DNA from 4 places in the Ramlibacter sp. PS4R-6 genome. Region 2 is predicted to be linked to each of the others. Evidence: predicted binding sites of a transcription regulator. Region 2 holds the regulator's gene; each other region holds the start of a gene.
The links. The regulator sigma-54, encoded in region 2, starts transcription at its own class of promoters, with help from an activator protein. The targets are predictions, from matches to a motif close to TGGCANGNAANCTGCTTT.
Positions count from the first base shown of each region.

Region 1: glnA (type I glutamate--ammonia ligase) is a predicted target of sigma-54. The motif match lies at 2,103-2,120, and genes of this name have one in related genera.
Region 3: WG903_RS04995 (ammonium transporter) is a predicted target of sigma-54. The motif match lies at 4,216-4,233, and genes of this name have one in related genera.
Region 4: WG903_RS03350 (globin family protein) is a predicted target of sigma-54. The motif match lies at 4,720-4,737, and genes of this name have one in related genera.

Region 1 is NZ_JBBHKA010000001.1:2,056,210-2,063,391, forward strand. Features, by position in the region: gene WG903_RS10150 (16S rRNA pseudouridine(516) synthase) at 1-399, shown strand, start outside; gene WG903_RS10155 (alpha/beta fold hydrolase) at 383-1,126, opposite strand; gene WG903_RS10160 (competence/damage-inducible protein A) at 1,160-1,960, shown strand; gene glnA (type I glutamate--ammonia ligase) at 2,173-3,591, shown strand; gene WG903_RS10170 (hypothetical protein) at 3,737-4,222, shown strand; gene glnL (nitrogen regulation protein NR(II)) at 4,167-5,303, shown strand; gene ntrC (nitrogen regulation protein NR(I)) at 5,341-6,810, shown strand; gene xth (exodeoxyribonuclease III) at 6,814-7,182, opposite strand, start outside.
Region 2 is NZ_JBBHKA010000001.1:539,623-546,804, reverse strand. Features, by position in the region: gene WG903_RS02695 (DUF2214 family protein) at 1-209, shown strand, start outside; gene WG903_RS02690 (PsiF family protein) at 257-673, opposite strand; gene argS (arginine--tRNA ligase) at 765-2,438, shown strand; gene WG903_RS02680 (SPOR domain-containing protein) at 2,441-3,073, shown strand; gene WG903_RS02675 (thiol:disulfide interchange protein DsbA/DsbL) at 3,087-3,725, shown strand; gene lptA (lipopolysaccharide transport periplasmic protein LptA) at 3,825-4,433, shown strand; gene lptB (LPS export ABC transporter ATP-binding protein) at 4,430-5,218, shown strand; gene WG903_RS02660 (RNA polymerase factor sigma-54) at 5,234-6,760, shown strand; gene WG903_RS02655 (THUMP domain-containing class I SAM-dependent RNA methyltransferase) at 6,757-7,182, shown strand, end outside.
Region 3 is NZ_JBBHKA010000001.1:1,025,402-1,032,583, reverse strand. Features, by position in the region: gene WG903_RS05015 (GMC family oxidoreductase) at 1-565, shown strand, start outside; gene WG903_RS05010 (hypothetical protein) at 562-1,281, opposite strand; gene WG903_RS05005 (hypothetical protein) at 1,283-2,314, opposite strand; gene WG903_RS05000 (hypothetical protein) at 2,377-2,679, opposite strand; gene WG903_RS04995 (ammonium transporter) at 2,701-4,032, opposite strand; gene WG903_RS04990 (DUF2946 family protein) at 4,540-5,070, shown strand; gene WG903_RS04985 (c-type cytochrome) at 5,119-6,063, opposite strand; tRNA gene WG903_RS04980 (tRNA-Arg) at 6,151-6,226, shown strand; gene glgC (glucose-1-phosphate adenylyltransferase) at 6,326-7,182, shown strand, end outside.
Region 4 is NZ_JBBHKA010000001.1:675,968-683,149, reverse strand. Features, by position in the region: gene WG903_RS03375 (acyl-CoA dehydrogenase family protein) at 1-384, shown strand, start outside; gene WG903_RS03370 (D-amino acid dehydrogenase) at 388-1,719, opposite strand; gene WG903_RS03365 (LysR family transcriptional regulator ArgP) at 1,804-2,718, shown strand; gene WG903_RS03360 (hypothetical protein) at 2,720-3,277, opposite strand; gene WG903_RS03355 (metallophosphoesterase) at 3,414-4,229, opposite strand; gene WG903_RS03350 (globin family protein) at 4,267-4,686, opposite strand; gene WG903_RS03345 (sigma 54-interacting transcriptional regulator) at 4,866-6,224, opposite strand; gene WG903_RS03340 (PAS domain S-box protein) at 6,226-7,182, opposite strand, start outside.

The DNA.
Region 1 (7,182 bases), 1.5 Mb from region 2:
GCGGACACGACGGGCCTGCTGCTCCTGAGCGACGACGGGGTGTTCATCCACCGCATGACGTCGCCGAAGAGGCACGTGCCGAAGGTCTACGAAGTCGGGACGAAGCATCCCGTGACGCCCGCGCAAGTCACGAAGCTGCAGGCAGGCGTGGTGCTCGATGACGACCCGAAGCCCGTGCGCGCCGCGGCGTGCGAGGCGACGGGCGATCAGTCGCTGCGCCTGACGCTCCTGGAAGGCAAGTACCACCAGGTCAAGCGAATGGTGGCGGCGGCCGGCAACCGGGTGGAAACCTTGCACCGCTCGCGCATCGGCGCCTTCGAATTGCCGGCCGACCTCGCGCCCGGGCAATGGCGCTGGCTGCGGCCCGACGACCTGCTGCTGCTCAGCCGAGCGCCCTGAGGAACTGCACGATGCGCTCCTTCGTGCGCTCGGGCTGGTCCTTGTGCGGCGAGTGCCCGCAATCGGCCAGCACCACGCGCGCGATGCCGCCAGCCGGGGCGATCTCGTCGATCTGCCGCAGCGTGCCGTAGGCGTCGTCCTCGCCCTGGATTGCCAGCACCGGCGCATGGATGCGCGCGCACTCCGCGCGGATGTCGAAGTCGCGGAAGGCGGGATCCAGCCAGATGTCGTTCCACTGCCAGAACGCCCCGTCGACGTCGTCGTGGTAGCGCGCCAGGCGCGCGCGCAGGTCCGTCGTCTCGTAGGCCACGCGCGCCTCGTCGATGGAGCGCACGGAGATGTCCTCCACGATAACGTGCGGCGCCATCACGATGCAGGCGCGCACGGGGAAGTGCGCAGCGTGGATCAGGGCAATCGTCCCGCCGTCGGAGTGGCCGAGCAGCACGGGTGAGTCGATCGCCAGCTCTGCCAGCAGGGCCGGCAAGACGTCGAGCGCCTCGCGGTGCATGTAGTCGGGCTTCAGCCGTCCGCTGCCCCGGACGTCGGGAATGGGGGGCGACTTGCCGTAGCCGCGCCGCGAATAGACGAAGCCGGCACGGCCGGTCGCTTCGCACACGCGCCGTGGCCAGTCGCGCCACATCGCGACGGAGCCCAGCCCCTCGTGCAGGAACACGATGGGCGATCGCGCGGCGTCGCCTTCGATGCGGTCGAGTTCCAGGCTGTCCACCAGCCGATGTTAGCGAGGCGTTAGCATGCACGCATGCCATCCGCATTCGGCCTCGTCATCGTCGGCGACGAAATTCTCTCGGGCAAGCGCGCCGACAAGCACATGCCCAAGGTCATCGAGCTGCTCGCCGCGCGTGGCCTGCAATTGGCGTGGGCGGATTACGTCGGCGATGACCCCGAGCGCATCGTCGCGACGCTCCAGCGTGCGTTCGCATCGGGCAACGTGGTGTTCTCCTGCGGCGGCATCGGCGCGACGCCGGACGACCACACGCGGCAATGCGCGGCGAAGGCGCTGGGCGTCGAGCTCGCGCTGCATCCGCAAGCGGAGGCGCTGATCCGCGAACGCATGCGGGACGTGGCGAAGGAGCAGGGCACGACCTACGACCCCGACCGGCCCGACAACATCCACCGCCTGAACATGGGCGTGTTTCCCCAGGGCGCGGCGATCATTCCCAACCCCTACAACAAGATCCCCGGCTTCACCGTCGGTGACGTGCACTTCGTGCCCGGCTTCCCGGTGATGGCCTGGCCCATGATCGAGTGGGTCCTGGACACGATGTACCGCCACCTGTTCCGCGAGAAGGCCTACGTCGAGAAGTCCGTGATCGTCCATGGATCGATGGAAGCCACGCTGACGCCGCTGATGGAAGAGGTCGAGCGCGACCACCCCGGCGTAAAGGTGTTCAGCCTGCCCAGCGTCGACCACCCGCAATGGGGCCGGCACATCGACCTGGGCGTGAAGGGCGATCCGGCCGCGGTCGATCCGGCCTATGCGCAACTGCTGGCGGGCCTGATCGCCCTGGGCGTGAAGCTGGGCCCCGAATTGGTGCGATAACCCTCTTGCACCAATTTGGGGATGGATTACCATTCCCCAAATTGGTGCAAAGGGGTCAGCCCACCGTCCGCTCCCGCAGGGAAACGCCATCAAAGTCGGGCAGAATCGCCCAGCTCTGCCGTGCATGCCATGCACCAGCTTTTGGCACAGAACCTGCATCCCGAGCGGCACACCCCCTTTCGACAACCAACCATCCAAACAGGAGAAACCTGATGGCAGCCAAGAACGTCGCCGACGTCATGAAGATGGTGAAGGAAAACGAAGTCAAGTTCGTCGACTTCCGCTTCACCGACACCCGCGGCAAGGAACAGCACGTGACCGTGCCGACCTCGCATTTCGACGAGGACAAGTTCACTTCGGGTCATGCGTTCGACGGCTCCTCGATCGCCGGCTGGAAGGGCATCGAGGCTTCGGACATGCTGCTGATGCCCGACCCGAACACGGCCAACATCGACCCGTTCTTCGAGGAAACGACGCTGATCCTGACCTGCGACGTGCTCGAGCCGGGCGACGGCAAGGCCTATGACCGCGACCCGCGTTCCATTGCCAAGCGTGCCGAGGCGTACCTCAAGGCCTCCGGCCTGGGCGACACCGCGTTCTTCGGGCCGGAGCCCGAGTTCTTCGTGTTCGACGACGTGCGCTGGGGCGCCGACATGTCCGGCTCGTTCGTCCACATCGACGAATACGAAGCGCCGTACAACACGGGCAAGACGATCGAAGGCGGCAACAAGGGCCACCGCCCGACCACCAAGGGCGGCTACTTCCCCGTGCCGCCGGTCGACAGCATGCAGGACATGCGCGCCGAGATGTCGCTCATCCTCGAATCGCTGGGCGTGCCGGTCGAAGTGTTCCACCACGAAGTGGGCGGCGCCGGCCAGAACGAGATCGGCACGAAGTTCAGCACGCTGGTGCAGCGCGCCGACTGGACGCAGATCCTCAAGTACACGGTGCTCAACGTCGCCAACGCCTACGGCAAGACGGCGACGTTCATGCCGAAGCCGCTGGTCGGCGACAACGGCTCGGGCATGCACGTGCACCAGTCCGTGTGGAAGGACGGCAAGAACCTGTTCGCCGGCGACGGCTACGCGGGCCTGTCGGACTTCGCGCTGTACTACATCGGCGGCATCATCAAGCACGCCCGCGCGCTCAACGCCATCACGAACCCCGGCACCAACAGCTACAAGCGCCTGGTCCCCGGCTTCGAGGCGCCGGTGAAGCTCGCGTACTCCGCGCGCAACCGCTCGGCTTCGGTCCGCATCCCGTACGTGGCGAACCCCAAGGGCCGCCGCATCGAGGTGCGCTTCCCCGATCCCACCTGCAACCCGTACCTGGGCTTCGCCGCCATGCTGATGGCCGGCCTGGACGGCGTGGAGAACAAGATCCATCCGGGCGAAGCCGCCACGAAGGACCTGTACCACCTGCCCCCGGAAGAGGACGCGAAGATCCCGACCGTGTGCCACAGCCTGGACCAGGCGCTGGACTACCTGGACAAGGGCCGTTCGTTCCTCACGAAGGGCGGCGTGTTCACGGACACGATGATCGACGCGTACATCGAACTGAAGATGCAAGAGGTCACGCGCTTCCGCATGACCACGCACCCGATCGAGTTCGACATGTACTACAGCCTGTAAGCTGGGGTTGCGTACAGCCCGTTGTGAAAAAGGACCGCCTCGGCGGTCCTTTGTCTTTTCGAATCAAGGGCTTGTTTGATGTTTTTGATGAGTTGCGTGATACTGGCCCTCCCGCTCGCACAGCCCCGTGCGAAAGGAGCACGCCATGAAGTACGCCTACATCACCGCGGTGGCGCTGGCTGCGATGGCATTCGCAGCGCAGGCCCAGACGAAGATTTATCGCTGCGGCAACACCTACACGAACAGCGAAGCCGAGGCGAAGGCCAAGGGCTGCAAGCCGCTGGACGGGGGCAACATCACGGTGGTGGAGGGCCTGAAGCCCAACGGCGCGACGCGTGTGGCCACGGCGCCCACGCAGGCCAACGGCGGCCCGCGCGTGGATTCCGAGGAGCAGAAGCAGCGCGACAACGATGCGCGCGCCATCCTCGAAGCCGAGTTGAAGAAGGCCGAGACGCGGCAAGCCGAGCTCGTCAAGGAATACAACAACGGCGAGCCGGAGAAGCTCGGGCCCGAGCACAAGAACCACCAGAAGTACGTGGAACGCACCGCCGAGCTGAAGGCGAGCATCGCCCGCAATGAGAACGACATCGCCGGCCTCAAGCGGGAACTGGCGCGCATCAACCGCCAGTAACGACACGCCGGCCGCGACCGCCGCGGCCCAACGCTTCCAGTCCCTGGACCTGCTGGCCACGCTCGTGGCCGTCGTCGCCGCCGACGGGGCGGTCCTCTTCGCCAATTCCGCCCTCGAAGACGCGCTGGGCATCTCGCGCCGGGCCATCGAGGGCACGGCCTTTCCCGCCTGCTTCACCGACCCGACCGCGCTGCAGAACGCATTGGCCGGCGCGCACAGCAACGAGTTCGCGGCGCTGCGCTACGACGCCTGGCTCGTGCGCACGGCCGGCAACGCCGAGCCGCTGCAGGTCCACGTCGTCGTGGCCCAGACCGACACGCCCGGCGAATTCGTGGTGGAACTCCTGCCCCTGGAGGCGCAGGCCCGGCAGGACCGCGAAGAGCGCATGCTGGGCCAGGCGCAGGCCAACAAGGAACTCATTCGCAACCTGGCGCACGAGATCAAGAACCCGCTGGGCGGCATCCGCGGCGCGGCGCAGCTGCTCGAGATGGAGATCGAGTCGCGGGAGCTGAAGGAATACACGAAGGTCATCATCCACGAGGCCGACCGCCTGCAGACGCTGGTGGACCGCCTGCTGGCGCCGCACCGCCGCCCGCACGTGGTGGGCGACGTCAACATCCACGAGGTGTGCGAGCGTGTCCGTTCGCTGATCGTCGTGGAGTTCCCCAAGGGCCTGAAGGTCGTGCGCGACTACGACATCTCGATCCCCGACTTCCGCGGCGACCGCGAACAGTTGATCCAGGCGGTGCTGAATGTCGCGCACAACGCCTGCGAGGCGCTCACGGAACGCATCGCCGCCGGCGACGCGCAGCTGGTGTTCCGCACGCGCATCGCGCGGCAGGTGACTTTCGGAAAGCAGCGGTACCGACTGGCACTGGAATTGCATGTCATCGATAACGGGCCAGGGGTGCCCGAGGCGATCCGCGATCGCATCTTCTTCCCGCTGGTGTCGGGGCGGGAGGGCGGTTCGGGCCTCGGGCTCACGCTGGCGCAGACGTTCGTGCAGCAGCATCATGGGTTGATCGAATGCGAAAGCGTTCCGGGAAGGACGGACTTCCAGATCCTGATCCCGCTGCCCTGACCGGAGTGACCGAATTGCGAATGACCGAGGTACCGCGTTGAAGCCGATCTGGATCGTTGACGATGACCAATCCATCCGCTTCGTGCTGGAGAAGGCGCTCATGCGCGAGGACCTGCCCTCGCGCAGCTTCACCAACGCGCGCGAGGTGCTGGCCGCGCTCGAAGCCGGCGAGGAGGGGCCGCAGGTCCTGGTGAGCGACATCCGCATGCCGGGCGGCTCAGGCCTGGACTTGCTCACGAAGGTGAAGGAAAAGCTGCCGGGCCTGCCCGTCATCATCATGACGGCGTTCTCCGACCTCGACAGCGCCGTCTCGGCCTTCCAGGGCGGCGCCTTCGAGTACCTGCCCAAGCCTTTCGATCTGCCCAAGGCGATCGAGTTGATCCGCCGCGCGGTGGAGGAAAGCCAGCGCGAGGAAGTCGCCGAACAGGCCATGGCCACTGCGCCCGAGATGCTGGGGCAGGCGCCCGCGATGCAGGACGTCTTCCGCGCCATCGGCCGTTTGTCGCAGAGCAACGTCACGGTGATGATCACGGGCGAGTCCGGCACGGGCAAGGAGCTGGTCGCTCGCGCGCTGCACAAGCACTCGCCGCGCGCGAACGGGCCGTTCGTGGCGATCAACACGGCCGCGATCCCCAAAGATCTGCTCGAGTCCGAACTCTTCGGCCACGAGCGCGGCGCATTCACGGGCGCGCAAACGATGCGCCGCGGCCGTTTCGAACAAGCCGAAGGCGGCACGCTGTTCCTGGACGAGATCGGCGACATGCCGTTCGACCTGCAGACGCGCCTGTTGCGCGTGCTGTCGGACGGCCACTTCTACCGCGTGGGCGGGCACAACGCGGTGAAGGCCAACGTGCGCGTGATCGCCGCCACCCACCAGGACCTGGAGCAGCGCGTCAAGGAAGGCAACTTCCGCGAGGACCTGTTCCACCGCCTCAACGTCATCCGCCTGCGCCTGCCGCCGCTGCGTGAGCGGCGCGAGGACATCTCGACGCTCGCGCGCCACTTCCTGCAGCAAAGCGCGAAGCAGCTGGGCGTGGAACCCAAGCGCATCTCCGACGCCGCGCTCACGCAGCTGTCCAACTTTGCCTTCCCCGGCAACGTGCGCCAGCTGGAGAACATCTGCCACTGGCTCACCGTGATGGCGCCGGCGCAATCGATCGAGCCGAAGGACCTGCCTCCGGAAGTCGTCCCGGGCAATGCCGATGCGACCCTGGCGGCGCGGCCCGCGGTGCTCGCTGCGATTGCCGCGCCCGCGGCGGATGCGCCGCCGGCCGGCAACGGCAAGTCCATGCCGGCGAGCTGGGAGGCGGGACTGGAGGCGGAGGCGCTGGAGCTGCTCCTCGCCGGCCGTCACGACGTGTGGGAAGCGCTGTCGAAGCGCTTCGAGTCGCGCCTGATCCTCACCGCGCTGGCCAACACGCGGGGCCGCCGCATCGAGGCCGCGCAGAAGCTCGGCATCGGCCGCAACACCATCACGCGCAAGATTCAGGAGCTGGGGCTGGAGTAGCCCTTACTGCAGTTCCACGGTGACGGGCGCGTGGTCGCTCGGCTTCTCCCACTTGCGCGGCGTCCGGTCGATCGTGCAGCCCTTCACACGGGGCTTCACGCCTTCGCTCACCAGGATGTGGTCGATGCGCAGGCCGCGGTTCTTCTGGTAGCCCAGCATGCGGTAGTCCCACCAGCTGTAGCTCTTCTCGGGCTGCTCGAACAAGCGGAAGCTGTCGGCCAGGCCCAGCTCGCACAGCTTGCGGAAGTGGTCGCGCTCTTCCACCGTGTGGTGGATCGTGTCCTTCAAGCCGATGGGGTCGAAGGAGTCCCGGTCCTCCGGCGCGATGTTGAAATCTCCGAGCAGCAGGAGCTTTTCGTGCCCGTCCACTTG
Region 2 (7,182 bases):
TGCACCTGAAGCTGGCGCTCTTCATCGCCGTCGGCCTGATGTCGATCAAGCCCACGATCCTGTTCATCCGCTGGCGCCGCCAGCTCGCCGCGACCGGCGCGCTGCCGCCCGAGGACGAGGTGCGCACGGCCCGCAAGTGGGTGATGGTCCAGGCGCACATCGTGGCGCTGATCCCGCTGGCAGCCGTGTTCCTCGCGCGCGGCGGCTGACATGAAAAAGGCCCGCCGAAGCGGGCCTCTTGCGGGAGCGCGCTGCCTCAGGCGGACAGGCAGGTGCTCATGAACTTCTTGCGCTCGTCGCCCTTGAGCTTCTTGTCGCCGGCGTCCTTGTTGCAGGACTTCATCTTGGCCTGCTGGGCCTTCTGCGCGTCGCTCTTGCCCTTCAGGCAGGTGCTCATGAACTTCTTGCGCTCGTCGCCCTTGAGGTTCTTTTCCTTGGCGTCGGCGTTGCAGTCGCCCATCTTGGTCTGCTGCTTGGTCATCGGCTTGTCGGCCGATGCGGCGGCCATCGGGGCGGCTGCCTTCGCGGCCGGCGCGGAAGCCGCGGCCTTGGCGGCGGGAGCCGGCTTGGCGCCGGAGGCGGTGCCCATGGCGGCGCCGGCGTGGCTGGCGGCAAAGGCGTTGCCTGCTGCGAGAGCGGCACCGAGGACGAGGATCGGCATCAATTGCTTCATGGCTGTCTCCTTCAGGTGGGTGCCGCGAAAGGGCGGCCCATCCTTAACGCCCCGGCCGGCCCGGGGGATGACCGCCTCTTAGAATCGACCGATGCTCCAGGTGAAACAGGACCTGCTCGGCGCGCTGGCCGCCGGGCTGGACAAGCTCTTGCCGGGCGCCGGCGCCAAGGCGGCGTTCGAGTCGCCCAAGGCCGCCGCGCACGGCGATTTCGCGTCGACGGCGGCGATGCAGCTGGCCAAGCCGCTCAAGCAGAACCCCCGCCAGGTCGCGGAGGCACTGAAGTCCGAACTGCTGGCGGCGGCGCCGTTCCAGCGCTGGGTCGAGGCCATCGACATCGCCGGCCCGGGCTTCCTCAACATCCGCCTCAAGCCCGAAGCCAAGCAGCAGGTGGTGCGCGAGGTGCTGGTGGCCGGAGCGGGCTTCGGCACGCAGCCGGACAACGGCCGCCACATCATGGTCGAGTTCGTGTCGGCCAACCCCACCGGTCCCCTGCACGTGGGGCACGGCCGGCAGGCGGCGCTGGGCGATGCCATTTGCAACCTGTACGCCACCCAGGGCTGGGACGTGTACCGCGAGTTCTATTACAACGACGCGGGCGTGCAGATCGCGACGCTCGCGAATTCGGTGCAATTGCGTGCGCGCGGCATCAAGCCGGGCGATGCGCAATGGCCCGAGGCCGCCTACAACGGCGAGTACATCCAGGACATCGCCGACGCCTTCCTCGCGAAGCAGACCGTGAAGGCCGACGACCGCGAATACACCGCCAGCGGCAACGTCGACGACCTCGAGGGCATCCGCATGTTCGCCGTGGCCTACCTGCGCCACGAGCAGGACCTGGACCTGCAGGCCTTCCAGGTCAGGTTCGACCACTACTTCCTCGAGTCGAGCCTGTACACGGAAGGCAAGGTGGAGGCGACCGTGAAGCGCCTCGTCGCCTCGGGCCACACCTTCGAGGAAGGCGGCGCGCTGTGGCTGCGAACCACCGAGTACGGCGACGACAAGGACCGCGTGATGCGCAAGTCCGACGGCACGTACACCTACTTCGTGCCCGACGTGGCGTACCACGTGACCAAGTGGGAGCGCGGCTTCACCAAGGCGGTGAACATCCAGGGCACCGACCACCACGGCACCATCGCGCGCGTGCGCGGCGGCCTGCAGGCGGCGGGCCTGGGCATCCCGCAGGGCTACCCCGACTACGTGCTGCACACGATGGTGCGCGTGATGCGCGGCGGCGAGGAGGTGAAGATCTCCAAGCGCGCCGGCAGCTACGTCACGCTGCGCGACCTGATCGAGTGGACCAGCAAGGACGCGGTGCGTTTCTTCCTGCTCTCGCGCAAGCCCGACACCGAGTACACCTTCGACGTCGACCTCGCGGTGGCGCAGAACAACGACAACCCGGTGTACTACGTGCAGTACGCGCATGCGCGCATTGCCAAGATGCAGCGCGACTGGGGTGGCGACGTCGCGGCGCTGCACGGCGCCGATCTTTCCGCGCTCCAGCATCCCGCGGCGCTAAACCTCATGCTGCTGCTCGCGAAGTATCCGGACATGCTGGCCGCCGCCGCCACGGACTTCGCGCCGCACGACGTCACTTTCTACTTGCGGGAATTGGCGGCAGCGTTGCACAGCTACTACGATGTCGAGCGCGTGCTCGTCGACGACGAGCGGCTCAAGCGAGCCCGGCTGGCGCTCGTCGCCGCGTGCGCGCAGGTGTTGCACAATGGCCTGGCTGTGCTGGGCGTCAGCGCCCCGCAGAAGATGTGAACATGAGAAAGCTGCAGACCGGCAACGTCATCGTCGGCATCATCATCGGGGTCGTGCTGGGCCTGGCCGCTGCGCTGGCCGTGGCGGTGTACGTCACCAAGGTGCCGGTGCCTTTCCTGAACAAGGGCCAGAGCCGCACGCCCGAACAGGACGCGGCCGAGATCCGCAAGAACCGCGACTGGGACCCCAACGCGCCGCTGTACGGCAAGAACCCCGCGAAGGGCACCGCGCCCACGCCGCAGGTCGCGGACCCGGCCAAGACGCCGGGCGCGCCGCCGGTGGCCACCATCCCCGCGCCTTCGGCCGCGCCCGACAAGGCGCCGCCGGCGGTGACCGGCCGCCCGTCGAACGACCCGCTGGGCGACTTCGCCGCGGCGCGCGCCTCGGCCAACACCGACCCCTTCATCTATTACGTGCAGGCCGGCGCGTTCCGCACGCCGGAAGACGCCGAAGCCCAGCGCGCGAAGCTTTCGCTGATGGGCCTGGACGCCAAGGTCACCGAGCGCGAGCAATCGGGCCGGCAGGTGTTCCGCGTGCGCGTTGGGCCGTACGAGAAGAAGGAAGACGCCGACCGCCAGAAGGAAAAGCTGGAAGCCGGCGGCATCGAAAGCGCGCTGGTGCGCGTGCAGAGATAAGGAATCCGTGCCGATGAAACGACGTGAGTTTTCGCTGGGCGCCGCCGCGGTGCTGGCTTCTCCGGCCGCCGTCCTGGCGCAGGCGCGCGTGCCCGAGGACGGGCGCGAGTACCGCACGCTGCCGCGCACGGTCCCGGTCGAGACTCCGCTGCCGAAGATCGAGGTGATCGACTTCTTCTGGTACAGCTGCCCGCACTGCAACGCGTTCGAGCCGACCCTGCAGGCCTGGAGCCGCAAGCTGCCCGACGACGTCGTCCTGCGCCGCATCCCGGCGGCCTTCCGCGACAACATGGTCCCGCAGCAGCGCCTGTTCTACGCGCTGGAGGCGATGGGCAAGGCGGGCGAATTGCACGTGAAGATCTTCGATGCGATCCACAAGGAGAACGTGGACCTCACGCGCCTGGCGACCATGGCCGACTGGGTCGGCAAGCAGGGCCTGGACGCCGCGAAGTTCACCGAGTTGTACAACTCCTTCGCCATCTCGGCCAAGGCGCGCCGGGCCACCGACATCCAGAACCTGTACGAAGTAGAAGGCGTGCCGTCCATGGGCGTCGTCGGCCGCTACTACACGGATTCGACGCTCGCCAGCAACCACGGCCGGATGCTGCAGGTGGTGGATTACCTGATCGGCGAGGCGCGCAAGCCGCGCTAGCGGCGCGTAGAAAAACCGCCCCCGGCACGCGTTCTTCGCGTGGGCATGCAGGTTTCGGGCCTGCGCATGGTTAGAATGCCCAGCAAGATTCGTGCCTTTATGAAGCAACTCCTTTCCCCCTTCGGGTTTGCACTGGCGCTGGCGTTGGCCGGCGTGCCCGCCGCCGCCGAAAAGGCCGACCGCGCCAAGCCGATGAACGTGGAGGCGGACGCGCTCAAGTACGACGACCTGAAGCAGACCAGCGTCTTCACCGGCAAGGTCGTCGTCACCAAGGGCTCCATCCTCATTCGCGGCGCGCGCATCGACGTGCGCCAGGACGGCGAGGGCTACCAGTACGGCGTGGTCACGGCCGAACCGGGCAAGCTCGCCTTCTACCGCCAGAAGCGCGACGGCATCGACGAGTACATCGAGGGCGAGGGCGAGACCATCGAGTACGACGGCAAGGCCGACCGCGTGAAGTTCATCAAGCGCGCCGAGATGCGGCGCATCCGCGGCGGCACGCTGGCCGACGAGGTGGTGGGCAGCCTCATCACCTACGACAACAGCACCGACGTGTTCTCGGTCGACGGCGGCCCGGCCAGCCCCGCGATGGGCGGCCGCGTGCGCGCCGTGCTCACGCCCAGGCCCACCGCGTCCGCGCCCGCCGCCACCAACAGCCCGGCGGCCAACCTGCGCCCGAGCACCACCTTCGACGGGGGCAGGAAGTGATCGAGGCCGCCACGGTCGGGCGCCGCGCCGCGCCCGAAGCGGGCGTCAGCCGCCTGTCGGCGCGGCACCTGCAGAAGACCTACGGCAGCCGCAAGGTGGTCAAGGACGTCTCGCTCGACGTCGACAAGGGCGAGGTGGTCGGGCTGCTGGGGCCCAACGGCGCGGGCAAGACCACGTCGTTCTACATGATCGTCGGCCTGGTGCGCGCCGATGCGGGCGAGATCTCCATCGACGACCGCTCGGTCGAGCACATGCCGATCCACCGCCGCTCGCGCCTGGGCCTGTCGTACCTGCCGCAGGAAGCGTCGATCTTCCGCAAGCTCAATGTCGAGGAGAACGTGCGGGCCGTGCTGGAGCTGCAGCGCGACGAGCAGGGCGCGCCGCTGGCGCGGGCCGAGATCGAAAAGCGCCTGACGGCGCTGCTGCAGGACCTGCGCGTGGACCACCTGCGCGATTCGCCCGCGCTGGCGCTGTCCGGCGGCGAGAGGCGCCGCGTCGAGATCGCGCGCGCGCTGGCGACGCAGCCGCGCTTCATCCTGCTGGACGAGCCCTTCGCGGGCATCGACCCGATCGCCGTGATCGAGATCCAGCGCATCATCGGCTTCCTGAAGTCGCGTGGCATCGGCGTGCTGATCACCGACCACAACGTGCGCGAGACGCTGGGCATCTGCGACCACGCCTACATCATCAGCGACGGCGCCGTGCTCGCGCAGGGCACGCCTTCCGAGATCGTGAACAACGCGGACGTGCGCCGCGTGTATCTCGGCGAGCACTTCCGAATGTAGAGCGGGCACAGCAGTATGAAACAGGGCCTGTCGCTTCGCGTCTCCCAGCACCTGGCGCTGACGCCGCAGCTGCAGCAGTCCATCCGCCTGCTGCAGCTGTCCACCATGGAACTGGCGCAGGAAGTCGAGCAGATGCTCGACGACAACCCCTTCCTCGAGGTCAACACCGAAGAATCGCGCGAGGACCCGGGCCTCGGCGTGGTGGACGCGCCGCCGGCGGGCGACGACGAGTTCGGCAACCACGGGTCCCTGCACGACGACGGCCCCGACACCGACGCGCCCGCGACCGAGGTGGAAGCGCCCGACTGGGACGGCGACGGCAGCACCGAGATGGTGGCCGACGACGGCGAGTGGGGCGGCGACGCCACGCCGCGCAAGAACGGATCGTCGGACGACGACGTCGACGCGACCGAACTGGCGCACGGCCACGAGTCGCTGCAAGCCCACCTGCACCGCCAGGCGCTGTCGCTGCGCCTGTGCGAGGAAGACCGCTGCTCGCTGCAGTTCCTCATCGAGTCGCTCAACGACGACGGCTACCTCGAGGAGCCGCTGGAGGCGCTGGCGGCGTCGCTGTCGCCCGTCGACGAGGAGCAGCGCGAGGAGCTCGTGCACCGCTTCACCGTGGCGCTGCACCTGCTGCAAAGCCTGGACCCGACCGGCGTGGGCGCGCGCTCGCTGGGCGAATGCCTCACGCTGCAGCTCAAGGCCATCGAGGCGGCGGGCGACGACACGCCGGCCACGGGCGCCGCGATCCGCATCTGCGCGCAGCCCATCGACCTGCTGGCGCGGCGCGACGTCAAGCGGCTGGCGCAGGTCACGGGCGAAAGCGACGCCAATGTGCGCGCGGCCATCACGCTGATCACGCGGCTGGAACCGAAGCCGGGCCGCCGCTTCGTCGACACCGAACGCAACATCGTCGTCCCCGACGTGCTGGTGACCAAGGCCGGCCGCGGCGGCAGCCTGAAATTCCGCGTGCAACTGAACCCGGACGTGATGCCGCGCCTGCGCGTGCACGACGTGTATGCGGGCGCCCTCAAGGCGCACAAGGGCGAAGGCCACCAGGCGCTGCAGCAGCGCCTGCAGGAGGCGCGCTGGTTCATCAAGAACATCCAGCAGCGCTTCGACACCATCCTGCGCGTGTCCAATGCCATCGTCGAGCGCCAGAAGAACTTCTTCGTCCACGGCGAGCTCGCGATGCGCCCGCTGGTGCTGCGCGAGATCGCCGACGAGCTCGGGCTGCACGAGTCCACCATCAGCCGCGTGACCACGGCCAAGTACATGTCCACGCCCTACGGCACCTTCGAGCTGAAGTACTTCTTCGGCTCGGCGCTGGGCACGGAGACGGGCGGCAACGCGTCGAGCACTGCCGTGCGCGCGCTGATCAAGCAGTTCGTGGCCAGCGAAAGCGAGAAGAAGCCGCTGTCGGACAGCCAGATCTCCGAGATGCTCAAGGAGCAGGGCATCGAGTGCGCCCGCCGCACCGTCGCGAAGTACCGGGAGGCGCTGCGCATCGCCCCGGCCAACCTGCGCAAGGCCCTTTGAACGACCTGCAACTCTTCCTGCCGTGCCCGGCGGGCGTCGAGGAATTCCTCGCCGCCGAGGTCGCGCGCATCGTGTCCGGCCCCGTCCAGTCGCAGAGGGCGGGCGTGACCCTGCGCGCGTCCTGGCGTGACGCCCTGGCGCTGAACCTGCACAGCCGTCTCGCGCAGCGCGTGCTGGTGCAACTGGCGCATGCGCCCTACCGCGACGAAGGCGACATCTATGCGATCGCGGGCGGCGTCGCGTGGGAGGCCTGGTTCACGACGCGCGACAGCTTCAAGGTCGAGATCACCGCGCAGCACAGCCCGCTGAAGAGCCTGAACTTCGCCGCGCTGAAGGTGAAGGACGCGATCGCCGACCGCTTCCGCGAGAGGAAGGGCGCGCGGCCGGACGTCGACACCCAGTGGCCGCGCGTGCGCGTCTAC
Region 3 (7,182 bases), 490 kb from region 2:
CGCACCGCAGTTCGAGTGGCCCAACATCGAGTACCACGTGCAGCCGCTGTCGCTCGACGCCTTCGGCGAGCCGCTGCACCCCTTCCCCGCGTTCACGGCGAGCGTGTGCAACCTGAACCCGACCAGCCGCGGCACGGTGCGCATCCGCAGCAACAAGTTCGAGGACGCGCCGCTGATCCGCCCCAACTACCTGTCGACGCCGGAAGACCGGCAGGTGGCCGCCGATTCGCTGCGCGTCACGCGCCGCATCTGCGCGCAGCCGGCGCTGGCGAAGTACGCGCCCGAGGAATGGCGGCCGGGCCTGCAGTACCAAAGCGACGAGGAGCTGGCCAAGCTGGCCGGCGACATCGCCACCACCATCTTCCACCCGGTGGGCACCACGAAGATGGGCGCGGACGGCGATGCGATGGCCGTGCTCGATTCGAAGCTGCGCGTGCGCGGCATCGCGAAGCTGCGCGTGGTCGATGCCGGCGCGATGCCGACGATCACCAGCGGCAACACCAACTCGCCGACGCTCATGATGGCCGAGAAGGCCGCCGAGTGGATCGCGCAGGACGCGCGCTAGAAGGTCCGCGAAAGCGTCAGCGCGACGTCGTCGATGGCCAGGCGCGGCTGGAACACCGTGCCGGCGACGGCCCCCGAGCGATGGATGGCCACGACCCCGCTGGCCGATTGCCGCGAGCGCCGCCAGTCGAGCGCGAGCGACCAGTTGGATGCCAGCGCCGCCGTCGCGCCCAGCGACAGGTCGCTGCGCCGCCCACCGCGAAACGACGAGGGGTCGAACAGCCCGCCGTAGTCGATGTGCAGGCGGTGCGCGATGCTCGTGCGCCATGCGGCGCGCGGCGCGAGCTGCCAGCCTGCGGCCTGCCACGCCGGGCCGGTCCAACCCACACCGGCCAACCACAACACGGACGTCTCGCGCAAGCCGGCGGCGGCCGTGGTGGCGGCGATGTCGCGGCGGAACCAGAGCGCATCGAGTGATACCCAGGCCTCGCCCCACGCACGCGGCTGCAGCGGCCGCCAGCGCAGGCCCGTTTCGGCTTCGGTGTGGCGCGAGGCGGTGGCGAGCAGCCCGCCGGCCTGTGTGCGCCCGTCGTAGTCGAGGCGGCCGTGCGCGAACGCTGCAGACCACTCGATGCGGCCCAGCGGCGCCGTGACGCGCAAGCGCGCGAGCGGCCCGCTTTCCTTCAACAGACGCGCGCCGGCCGCATCGCGCTCGACGAGCACACGATGCGTGGCCGTGGCTTCCCACCGCCACGCGTCGGGCGCGTCGGCCAGCACCTCAGCGCAGGCCGGACAGCTCGGCCGTCGTGGACGTGACCGTCGTCTCGAAGGTGCCGTCGCCGTTGGCGTCGACCTGGATCGCCACCGTGCCGTTGGCGGCGATCGTCGCCACGAGCTGCGAATTGTTCGCGCCCACCACCTTGACGACACCGGCAGTGGCCAGGCGCGTGCTGGCGCTCCACACCAGCGGGGTCGGCGTGGTGATCGTGTACTTGACCGTCGCGTTGCCCAGGCGGGTGCTGTCGGTCTCGATCGTGGCGGACAGCGTGCCCGTGAACGTGCTGCCATTCACCGTGAGCGTCTGCGTGTAGTTGCGCATGGTGTTAGTGCGCGTCGTGCCCGAGATCGTCTGGCGCGTCGACATCGCCGTGCCGCTGGCGCTGAGCGTTTCGGAGGTGAGGCTGTTCGCCGTCCAGTCCAGCCGCACGTCGCCGTTGGCCACCGTCGTCACGCCGCCGGCCTGCACGCTCAGGTTCGTGACGGTGACGTTCATGACCACGTGGAAAGGCAGGGCGTCGGTGATGGAGCCGCTCGCGATGGTGACGGCGAGCTGGCCGTTCACGACTTCCGTCTGGCCGCCGACGCTCTCGGCGCAGTTGCTGGCGCTGATGCTCAGCGTGTCGCCGGCACCGATGCCGTTGGGGCTGGCGACGTTGCCGCTGATGGTCATCGTGCCGCCCTGCGAGCAGGCGAGGGTTTCGCTGATCGAGATGCCCACCGGCAAGCGCGCACCGGCGGCGGAAGTCGCCGCGTGCTTCACGATGGCGGCGAGTTGCTGCAGCTGGGTGGCGCCTGCTGCGGCATCCACCTGCACGCCGATGGGCAGCGCAGCGCCGCTGGTGGCCGAGGTGTTCTGCGCGCTGTCGACCGCATTGGCGGCCACGGGCTTGGCGTTGCTTTCGGTGATGGCCACCGATTGCGGGCCGGAACCCACGCCGCCGGAGCCGCCCCCGGCACTGCCACCGCCGCCTCCGCAGGCGGCAAGGACGAAGACGCCGGCGAGGGCGAATGAACGCAAGGCGAAGGTCATGGGAATCCCCTGTGTGTGTCGACTGCACCCGTTGCGGGCGCGGGGATTTTAGCGCCTGGGGCCTAGCGGATGCCCCCGACGTAACGGGGCCCGTCCGGCTGCTCCTGCGCTCGCTCGTGCAGCGCCTGCACCAGCGGCACCTTCGGCGGCGGGCCCTTCTGCAGCACCGCCTGCTCGAGCTTGCCGGCCCATTCGTCCAGGTCGGCGTGGCCGTCTTCCGTGGCGTGCGCGCGCGCGAAGCGCACGATCTCGGCCGCGTACTCCAGGTTCGAAGCCATCCATTCGGTGTCCGTCACGCGGCCGGTCTTGCGCCTGAGCAGCACGTGCAGGTGGGCGGCGATGGCGATTTTCTGGCTGACGAGCATGGCAGGGCTCCCTTCCGTTGGCTAGGAGGTGATGCGTTCGCGGTGCTGCGAGATGTCCAGGCCCACCTGCTCGGCGTTTTCCTCCACGCGCAGGCCGACGATGAACTTCGTCACCAGGAGCAGCACGGCCGTCATGATCCCGCTGTAGAAGAGCACGGCCAGCGCGTCGATGGTCTGCACCAGCAAGTTGCCCTGCGCACCGGAGACGCCCTTGTTCGCGAGCAGGCCGGTCATCAGGCAGCCGACGATGCCGCCGACGCCATGCACGCCGAAGACGTCGAGGGAGTCGTCGGCACGCAGCAGGCGCTTGAGCGCGGTTGCACCCCAGTAGCACGCGATGCCCGCGACGCCGCCGATGAGCAGAGCCGAGGCCGGCGTGACGAAGCCCGATGCCGGCGTGATCGCAACGAGCCCGGCCACCAGGCCGGAGCACAGGCCGAGCAGCGAGGGGCGGCTGCGCACAACCCATTCGGCCAGCATCCACGCGATGGCGCCTGCGGCCGCTGCGATGTGCGTCACGGCCATCGCGAGGCCCGCGCGCCCGTCGGAGGCCACCGCGGAGCCGGCGTTGAAGCCGAACCAGCCGACCCACAGCAGGCCGGCGCCCGCCATCGTCAGGCCGAGGTTGAAGGGCTCGAAGGCCTCGCGCCCGTAGCCGCGCCGCGGGCCCAGAAAATACGCGCAGACCAGGCCGGAGACACCGGCGTTGATGTGCACGACCGAGCCGCCGGCGAAGTCGAGCGCACCAAGCTGCGCGAGCCAGCCGCCCGGCTCCCACACCCAGTGCGCGATGGGCGCGTAGACGAACAGCGACCACAGGCCGGTGAACCACAGCATGGCCGAGAACTTCATACGCTCGACGAAGGAGCCGACCACCAGCGCCGCGGTGATGATGGCGAAGGTGAGCTGGAACATCGCGTACACCGACTCGGGAATGTTGGGCGCGATGTGGCTGGCCATCACCTTGCCCTCCTTGTAGTAGTCCAGGCCCGCGAACCACAGGCGGCTGCCGTTGCCGATGAAGGGCGAGCCGGGCGTGAACGCCCACGAGTAGCCGACGGCAAACCACAGCAGGCTCACCAGCGAGGCGATGGCGACCACGCACGCCATCGTGTTGATCACGCTCTTCTTGCGCACCATGCCGGCGTAGAAGAAGGCGATGCCCGGCAGCGTCATCAGCAGCACGAGTGCCGTCGACGTCATCATCCAGGCCGTGTCGGCGGCGTTGATGGATTCATGCGGCACGAGCGAGGGCCGGGTGATGGGCGCCGGCGCGGGCGTCGCCGAAGCCGCCGCTGCGGGCGCGGGCGCGACGGCCGCGACCGTCGGCGCGGCGGGCGCCGGCAAGGGCATCGTGCCCGATGCGGCGGCGGCGATCGCGGCTTCGGGGTTCAGGGTTGCGGAAGCCGCGGCAGCCGCCGGCGACTGCGCGCCAACGGGCAGCGCGACCATCAATGCGGCCGCCGCAACGAGGGCGGCGAAAAGGCGCGGGGCGGTGTGCACTTCGGTTCCTTCGTGGATTCCCAACGCCGGTGCCGTGCATCAACCGTGCCAGATCGTACGCATACTTACGATTCGCACCATCGCGGCACGCGCATGCCGCAATCCGGGGCGGGAAAGTCCCGATGCACCCGCGCAGTGCGGCCCCTACAGTGAGGCACTCGCAGCGGGCACCGGGACGTGGCCGCGAGGGCGAGGGACCGAGGAGACAACCCCAGAACACGACGAGATCATGCAAGGCATCCCCAGGGGATGCCCTTCCACAAGGCGCCGCTCAGCGGCGCCTTTTTGTTTTTCTGCGCCGCTCGCCTGCCGCCTTTTTGTTTTGTGGCTGAGCTCGGCGCTGCCCATAATCGTGCGATGGACGACATCGTTCGCCAGGCCATTGCCAAGTGGCCCAACGTGCCGAACTGCTGGGGCTGGCTCGGGCTGGACGCGCGCGGCAACTGGTACATGCGCGACGACCGTACGCAGGCCGCCGGCCCTTTCCCTCAGGCCAAGGGGTCGGTCCTGCGGCACGAGAAGCTCATCGACTTCATTCACCGCAACTACGAGCCAGATGACCAGGGGCGCTGGTTCTTCCAGAACGGCCCGCAGCGCGTCTACGTCGAGCTCGAGGCCACGCCGCTGGTGTTCCGCATCGGCGCGGGCCGTGCCGTTGCCGCGCACACCGGGCGAAGCGCCACCGTGAAGGGCGTCATCGTCGACGAGGGCGGCCACGTGTACCTGGACACCGACATCGGCTTCGGCATCGTGCACACGCTGGACATGGAAGCCGCGGCCGACGCGATCGAGTCGGGTGCGTGGCGCACGCAGCAGGCCGCTGCCGCCGAGCTGCCGGAGCGCTTCCACTTCGTGCGCCACCCGGCCGCGGCGCGCGCGGACGCCTGAAAGCAGGAAGCCGGCACAAGGCCGGCTTCGTTGCGGGGTGCGCTGCGCTTACTTCGCCGCGTTCACCATGTACTGCACGGCCGCGCGAATGTCGGCGTCGCTGGCGCTGGCGCCGCCCTTGGGCGGCATGGCGCCCTTGCCCTTGATCGCCGCCTGCACCAGCTGGTCGAGCCCCGTCTTGATGCGCGGCGCCCACGCGGCCTTGTCGCCGAACTTCGGGGCGCCCGCGATGCCGGCCGCGTGGCAGGTGGCGCAGGTTTGCTTGTACAGCGCTTCGCCGACGTTCGCGCCGGCGCCGGCAGCAGCGGTTTGCTGTGCCGCCGGAGCGGGCGTGGCCGCAGCGGGCGCGGCGGCGGCGGTCGTTGCGGCCACGGGTGCAGCAGCGGAGGCGGCATTGGCCGTTGCGGCGGCCGGGCGCTGCGGCTCGGCGAACTTCGCGCCGGCCTGGTTGGCCATGTAGGCGACGGCGCGCGCGATCTCGGTGTCGTCGAAATCGCCGCCCGATTGCGCGGGCATGCCGCCCTTGCCCTTCAGCGCCGATTGCACCAGCGTGTCGAAGCCCTTGGCGATGCGCGGGCCCCAGGCGCCGGCATCGCCGACCTTGGGCGCGCCGGCCGCGCCGGTGGCGTGGCAGGCCGCGCACTGGGCCTTGAAGACTTCCTCGCCCGCCTTCAGGGGCCGGTTGGCGTCGCGGATTTCCACGGCGCCGACCTTGCGGATGCGCTCGGCGACGCCGCGGTCGAGGTCCTGCGCCGTCACGCCGCCCAGGGCGTGCGCCTCGGCCTGCGTGCTGCCGGACGGCTTGTTCTCGGACACCACGTACAGCACCAGGCCGATGATGATGAACACCGGGACGACGAAAGAGGCGATGACCGTGACGAGCAGCTGCTTGGGGGTCTTGATGGGGCCGGTGTGGCCCTCGAGTGCGTGTTCTTCGTTCAACGCGTTATCGGTCATGGCGTCCTCGGTGGGGCGTTTCTTCGGGATCAACATTCGATTATATCGGCCGGGGCCAGCGCCTCCTGGCGGGCGCCGGGCGTGCCCCCGGCATCGCGGATAATGTGTCCTGCACGTCCACACGCGGCTGTAGCTCAGTGGATAGAGTATTGGCCTCCGAAGCCAAGGGTCGTGGGTTCGATCCCCGCCAGCCGCGCCATCCGTCCCTCCCCGCTGCTCAAGCGCTGAAAACCGCGCGTCGTCCTACATCGGCGCGCGCGCGGCTGCGCCACAGTGCCCCGCAGGAGACACGGCACGCATGGACCTGCAGCAACCCACCTCGACCTGGGACGGCCGCGAAAGGCGACGCGCCACCGACCGCACCTTCCTCGCCCAGCAGCTGCCGCGCAAGACGGTCGCCATGGTGCTGGCGGGCGGGCGCGGCTCGCGCCTGCACGACCTGACCGACCGGCGCGCCAAGCCCGGCGTCTACTTCGGCGGCAAGTTCCGCATCATCGATTTCGTCCTGTCCAACTGCGTCAACTCGGGCATCCGGCGCATCGGCGTGCTCACGCAGTACAAGTCGCACTCGCTCTTGCGCCACCTGCAGCGCGGCTGGAACTTCCTGCGCGGCGAGGCCAACGAGTTCATCGACCTGCTGCCCGCGCAGCAGCGCGTGGACGAATCGATGTGGTACCGCGGCACGTCGGACGCGATCTACCAGAGCATCGACATCATCAAGTCCTACGAGCCCGAGTACATCCTGGTGCTGGCCGGCGACCACATCTACAAGATGGACTACTCCCTCATGCTGCTGGACCACGTGACCAGCGGCAGCCGCTGCACCGTCGGCTGCGTCGAGGTGCCGCGCATGGAAGGCACCGCGCTGGGCGTGATGGCGATCGACGACCGGCGCCGGATCACGGCCTTCCTCGAGAAGCCCCAGGACCCGCCCGGCATGCCCGGCAAGCCCGACCGCGCGCTGGGCAGCATGGGCATCTACGCCTTCGATGCCGACTACCTGTACCACCTGCTCGAGGAAGACGCGGCCGACGCGGCGTCCGAGCACGACTTCGGCAAGAACGTGATCCCGCGCGTGGTGCGCGAAGGCGGCGCGCTGGCGCACCCGCTCGCGATGTCGAGCGTGCCCTACAACCAGCCCTACGAGCCGTACTG
Region 4 (7,182 bases), 140 kb from region 2:
CTGCGCGGCGAAGTCCCGGGCGAGCCGCCCGTGAAGCGCCGCATGTACCCGACCAAGCAGGTCGCGGTGGCGCAGATGCGCATCCAGCTGGAGACGATGCGCTCGATCTTCGTGCGCGCGATCCAGGAAGCCGCGCCCAATCCGTCGAAGGACGTGCGCATGCGCCTGTATGCCGCGCAGTACACGGTGATGGAAGGCGCCAACGACATCTGCCGGCTGGCCATCCGCACCTGCGGCGGCCAGAGCATGATGAAACACCTGCCGCTGGAGCGGCTGTACCGCGACAGCCGCTGCGGCTCGCTGATGCTGCCGTGGACGGCCGAGCTGGTGCTGGACCGGATGGGACGCGAGACGCTCTACGAGCCCGGCGAGCGCGACGACTGAGCGTCAGGCCGCCTGCGGCGTCAGGCGGCGTTCGGCGGCGGGCACGCCGTAGAAGTCGAAATCGAACGCCATCTGCGGCCGCTCGCCGCTGATCAGTTCCGCCATCGCCTTGCCCGAGCCCGCACCATGGGTCCAGCCCAGCGTGCCGTGGCCGGCATTGACCCACAGCTTGCCGACGCGCGTGCGGCCGATGTAGGGGATGTTGGTCGGCGTCGCGGGGCGCAGGCCGGTCCAGTAGCGCGGGTTGCCGCCTTCCTCGTCGCTGCGCGTGTCGCACACGCCGGGCAGCACGCGCTCGATGCGCTCGCTCAGCATGCGGCAGCGCGCCTTGGCGATGGGCGTGTCGAGCGACAGGTCGTAGCCGGCCAGCTCGATGGTGCCGGCGACGCGCAGTTCATTGCCGAAGCGGCTCATCGCGATCTTCATCTCGTCGTCGATCGTGCTCACGAAGGGCGCCAGTTCCGGCTTCAGGATCGGGAAGGTGGCGCTGTAACCCTTGCCAGGGTAGATCGGCAGGTCCACGCCCACCGTGCGCAGCAGCGGCGCGGTGTAGGAGCCGCAGGCCACCACGAAGGCGTCGGCCTGCAGGCGGCTCACCTGGCCGGTGTCGCGCTCGTGCACGTGCACGGCGGCGATCTCGCCGGCGCGCTTTTCCAGCGTGACGATGTCGTGCCCGAACAGGAATTGCGCGCCGCGCGCGGCGGTGCGCTCGGCCAGCTGCTCGGTGAACGTGCGTGCGTCGCCGCTCTCGTCGCTGGCGGTGTAGGTGCCGCCGGTGATGCGGTCGGCGAAGGAACGGAAGGCCGGCTCGATCTTCAGCAGCTCGTCGCGCGACACCACCTTGCGCTGCACGCCGTAGCGCTGCATCAGCGCGGCGGCCTGGCCCGCGTCCTCGAAAGACTTCTGGTCGGTGAAGTAGTGGGCGATGCCGCGCTCGAGGCGCTTGTACTCGATGCCGGTGGACCGAACCACTTCGCGCAGCGCGGCGTGGCTGTAGGCGCCCAGCGCCACCAGCTGCTTGACGTTGCGCTCGAAGGCCGCGTCGTTGCACTGCGCCAGGAACTCCAGGCCCCAGCGCCACTGCTGCCAGTCCATCTGCGGCCGGAACAGCAGCGGCGCGTCATGGCGGAACATCCACTTCACCAGCTTGGCCGGCGCGTGGCGGTTGGCCCAGGGCTCGCAGTAGCTGACCGAGATCTGGCCGGCGTTGGCGAAGCTGGTTTCACGGGCGGCGGCAGGCTGGCGCTCGACCACGGTGACTTCGTGGCCGCGTTCGCGCAGGTGCCAGGCGGTGCTGGTGCCGATGATCCCGGCGCCGAAGACGATGACTCTCATGCCCGAAGTGTCCCAAGCTTGCGCCGGAAACAAAAGCAAAATTAAACTCTCGCCTGTAACATCAATCTGGCTAATGGAGCGCCCGTGAGCACCTTCGACCCCGCCGCCCTGGAGTGTCTGGCCGCCATCGTGGAGGAGGGCGGCTTCGAGCGCGCGGCCCAGCGGCTGTCGATCACGCAGTCGGCCGTGTCGCAGCGGCTGCGCTCGCTGGAGGCGCAGGTGGGCACCGTGCTGATCGTGCGCAGCCGGCCGCTGCGCCCGACGCCCGCGGGGCAGCTGCTGATCAAGCACACGAAGCAGCTGAGGCTGTTGCGGGCCGACCTCGACCACGAGCTCAAGGAGCTGGCGCCCAGTTCGACCGGCGGCGCGCGCGAGGACGAGCGCATCTCCCTTGCGATCAACGCCGACAGCATCGCCACCTGGGCGCTGCCCGCGCTCGATGCGCTGGCGCGCGAGGGCCTGCCGCTGGAGGTGATCGCCGACGACCAGGACTTCACGCAGGAGTGGCTGCGCGAAGGCCAGGTGCTGGGCTGCGTGACCACGCTCAAGCAGGCGCTGCGCGGCTGCAAGGTGGTGCCGCTCGGCGCGATGCGCTACATCGCCGTCGCGCAGCCGGACTATGCGCGCGACAAGCTCGGCGAAGGGCTCACGCCGCACAACTTCCGCGACGTCTCCTTCATCGCCTTCAACCGCAAGGACGACATGCAGCGCGAGTTCGTCGCCAAGGCCTTCGGGCTCAAGCGCGTGGCCGTGAACCAGGTCTTCGTGCCCAGCTCCGAAGGGCAGGTGCGCGCGGTGCTGTCAGGCTGGGGGGTGAGCGTGGTGCCCGAGCTGCTGGTGCGCGGCCTGATGCAGCAGGGGCGGCTGGTGGACGCCGCACCGGGCCACTCGGTGCCGGTGCAGCTGTACTGGCATTGCTGGAACCTCGAAAGCGAGGTGCTCGATGCCTTGACGACCGCGCTCACGCAGGCGGCGCGCGCGCAACTCGGCGCGAAGTGATTCAGTCGCTGCGGGCCAGCAGCGTTTCGCGCAGGGCCTGGGCCTTGGCTTCGTCGTACGCGCCCTCGGCCCGCGCGAGCACGCGGCCGTTGCGGTCGACGACGAGGACCGCGGCGTGCTCCGTGCCGGACACGCCGGCGGCGCGCGCGAAGGCTTCCCGGTTGGTGAACACGGGCACGAGGCGCGCGCGCTCGGAGGCTTGCGGGTAACGCGCCAGCAGGCGCTTCTCGGCTTCGCTGCGCGCGACGTCGCTGCCGGGATCGTTCAGCACGGACAGGCGGAACCAGAAGATCGCCGAGTCGGCCTCGAGCTTCATGCCGTGCACCCAGCTCTGGACTTCCTCGCGCTGGTGCTTGGTGTACGCCACCAGCGCGAGCGAACGCTCGGCAGGCAGCTGGAAGGGCAGGATGAAAGGCTGCTGGTCGAGGCGCTTCGCACTGATGGTGGGCAGGCGCCCCATCACGTTCACCTCGTCCGGTGCGGCGAAGGCCAGCGCAAGGGCAACGCCGGCCGCGCCCAGCCAGGCGAGTGTCGGGGTCCAGTTGCTTGTTGTTTTCATCGTGGCCTCCATGCGTGTGCAGTGTTCCACAGCGAGCTCGCCGTAACGCTTCCTGCTTGTAAAGACCCGGGGGGCATTGTTGGCGGAAGTAACGCGGGCGTTGGAAATCCCACGCAAGATACGCGCCGGTTCCGCGTTACGCAGTGAGATCGATCACGAACTGCGCGCGAAATCCTTCCTGCTCTCCCTTGGCCGCATAGCCGAGGGTGTTGGCAACGATGCGGCAGCCGCGCTCGACGTGGTCCTGCTGGCAGTGCAGGTGGCCGTGCAGCCAGCAGTCAGCTTTCTCCAGCCACGCATCGAGCGAATTGCAGAAACCCGCGGTGCCCGGCGTCAGGCCGTAGCGCGGGTCGGCGCTGCCGAGGGTCGGCGCGAAGTGCGTGACCACCACGGTGGTGCCGTCGAAGGGCCGATCCAGTGCGTCGCGCAGCCACGCCTGGCACACCAGCGCCTGTTCGCGCCAACCCGGTGCCAGCCACAGCTCGCCGCCGCGCGTGGTCGCTGCCTTCTGCAGGTAGTAGTTGGCCGCGCGGTAGGCCTTGGCGCGCTTGCGTTCCACGCGCAGCGGATGAGCACGGTCCTCATCCGTGACGAAGGCGTCGAAGTCCGCCCACAGCGTCGTGCCGATGAAGCGGATGCCGCCGCGCACCAGCACCTCGCGTTCCAGCCAGGCGATGCCCAGCCGCTCGCAGGTCTCGCGCAGGCGCGCGTGCGTGGCGTCGAAATCGAGGTTGTCGTACTCGTGGTTGCCCGGCACGTACAGCACCTCGCACGGCCAGCCGTGGCGCGGCGAAAAGCGCGCCAGGCCGAAATCGTCGTCGGCCAGGCGGCTGCCCCGCTGGTAGGAGCCGATGTCGCCGGCGAGGACCAGGAGGTCGGCGCCGGGCGCGGGAGTCGGCTGGAAGTCAGGCTGCGTTTCGAGGTGCAGGTCCGACATCAACTGGATCTTCACCCGCCCGATTGTGGCGGACGGGCGAAGGCGCGCGCGCTCAGGCGGGCTGCGCTTCCATCGCGCCGAGCTGCATCACCTCGGACAGCAGGCCGTAGGCGGCAGCCCACGCGTCGCGCACTTCGGGCGTGAAGTCGTCCTCCAGGCCCTGCTCCAGCGTCCACAGCAGCGCATCGCCGACGGTGGCGTAGTGCTCGGTCTTCACGCCGTACTTCACGTGGCGCGCACCCAGCTGGCGCACGACGGGCGACAGCGCCTCGAGGTTGCGCAGGCCGTTCACGGCGGCGCCGATCATGCTCATGAGCATGGCGCCCTGCTTGCCCATGTCGTTGCGGAACATGCCGCGCAGGCTCGGGTCGAGCACGAACAGGCGCGCGTAGAACATCTCCGCCGCGGCGGACGCGATCGGCTTGACCTGCGCGAAGGTTTTCTGGACGAGGTCGATCTGGTGCGGGGTCATGGCGAGGTGCCTCCTTGGAAAGTGCTGCATGCGTTTCCAAGTTCCGTGCCAGAAGTGCGCCCCAGTGAAATCAAGGACTTGCGCGCGCGGCGCGGGCGCGCTTGTCGGGATGCGCCGACACCTTCCGCGGGCGCCTGCGTCTTTCAGGGGCAAGGACGCGTGTCGGCGAATCCCGACAGCTATTCCGCCTTGAACGCCGCCGCCTGCAGCTGGTGGCGCGCCAGCAGCGCGTAGAAGTCGGTGCGGTTGCGGCGCGCGAGCCGCGCGGCTTCCGCGGCGTTGCCGGCGGTGAGCTTGAGCAGCTGCACGAGGTAGTCCCGCTCGAAGTCGCGCCGCGCTTCGTCCAGCGGCTGCACGCCTTCGGCCTCGCTTGCGAGCGCACGCCGCGCCAATCCTTCGTCGATGAGCGTGCCGCTGCACAGCACGACGCACTGCTCCACCGTGTTCTGCAGCTGCCGTACGTTGCCGGGCCACGAAGCCTGCGTGAAGAGTTCCAGCACGCCGGGCGCGAAGCCCGCGACGTTCTTGCCGTGGCGCTGCGACAGCGTGGCGGCGAAGTGCTGCGCCAGCAGCGCGATGTCTTCGCGCCGCTCCGCCAGCGCCGGCAGCGACAGGCCCACGACGTTCAGGCGGTAGTACAAGTCCGAGCGGAAGCGCCCCGCCGCCGCCTCCTCGGCCAGCTTGCGGTGCGAGGCGCTGACCACGCGCACGTCGACCCTGGCGCTGCGCTCGCTGCCCACGGGGCGCACCTCGCGCTCCTGCAGCACGCGCAGCAGCTTCACCTGCGCGGAGGCGGGCAGTTCGGCGACTTCGTCGAGGAACAGCGTGCCGCCGTTGGCCTCGGCGACGAGGCCCGTGCGGTCGCGCGAGGCGCCGGTGAACGCGCCCTTCACGTGGCCGAACAGCTCCGACTCGACCAGGTTCTCGGGAATGGCGCCGCAATTGATGGCGACGAAGTTACGCGCCGCGCGCGGGCTGGCCGCATGGATGGCGCGCGCCAGCAGTTCCTTGCCGGTGCCGCTGGCGCCATGGATCACGACCGAGGCGTCGGTGGCGGCGACCATGCGCGCCTCGGCCAGCACCTGCTGCAGGCGCGGGCTGCGCGTGAGGATCGCCTCGCGCCACGCGCCTTGCGCGGCATCGCCTTCGTCCACCGGCACGTCGGCGCCGAGCGCGCGCGAGGCCGCCAGCGCCCGCTCGACCTCGGCCAGCAGCTCGCGCGCCTCGAAAGGCTTGGGCAGGTAGCCGAACACGCCACGCTGCAGCGCCTTCACCGCGTCGGGGATGGTGCCGTGCGCCGTCAGCATCACGACCGGCAGCAGGGGGTGGCGGCGGTGGACGGCTTCGAACAGCTGCAGGCCGTCCATGCCGCCCATGCGCAGGTCGGTGACCAGCAGCTCCGGCAACTCGCGGTCGAGCAGCGCCAGCGCCGCCTCGCCGCTGGCCGCCTGCAGCACCTCGTGGCCCTCGCCTTCCAGGCGCATCTGCAGCAGCCGCAGCAGCGTGGGGTCGTCGTCGACGATCAGGATGCGGGCCATGTCAGTTCGCCACCGGCGCGTGCACGTCGACGTGGAAGGTGGCGCCGCGGCCGACGTCGCTGTCGACCTCGATGGTGCCGCGGTGCAACTCCACGCACTGCTTGACGATGTGCAGGCCGATGCCGGTGCCCTGGATGTTGCCGACGTTGGTGCCGCGGTGGAAGCTCTCGAACAGGAGCGGCAGGTCCGCCGCGGGGATGCCGATGCCCTGGTCGGTCACGCGGAAGCGCAGGCGCTCGCCTTCGGCGCTGGCGCTGCAGGTCACGGCGCTGTCGGGCGGCGAGTACTTCAGCGCGTTGCCCAGCAGGTTCACCAGGATGTGGCCGAGCAGCTTGGCGTCCACCAGGCGCGGCGCGTCCATGCCGTCGCAGCGCACGGAGATGCGCGCGGCCTGCGTGTGGGCCTGGTCCATCTCGGCCACCACCTGCACCAGCAGGTCGGGGATGCTGCGCGGCTGCGGCTCGAAGGCGAAGCGCCCGGACTCCATGCGCGCGGTCATCAGCACCTGCTCGATCATCTTGTTCATGCGCGCCACCGCGGCCTTGACCAGGCCCACGACCTCCTTGCGCTCGCCGTCGGGCAGGCGCGCGCCGTAGTCGTCGAGCAGCTCGATGGACGACAGGATCGCGGCCAGCGGCGTGCGGAACTCGTGCGAGGCGACGGCGACGAAGCGCGACTTCAGCTCCGACAGCTGGCGCTCGCGCTCCAGCGCGGCCTGCATCTCCTGCTCGATGAGCCTGCGCTCGGTCACGTCGCTCAGGAAGTTCAGCGTGGCCGGCGCGTTCTGCCACTCGATCACGACGCCGCTCGTCTCCAGCCAGCGCACCTCGCCGCTGCGGTGGATCACGCGGAACTGGTAGCGGCTCTCGACGTTCTCGCCGCGCAGGCGGCGGATGTGGTTGTTGGCAACCAGCTCGCGGTCGTCGGGATGGATGTACTCGATGAACGGGCGGGTGAG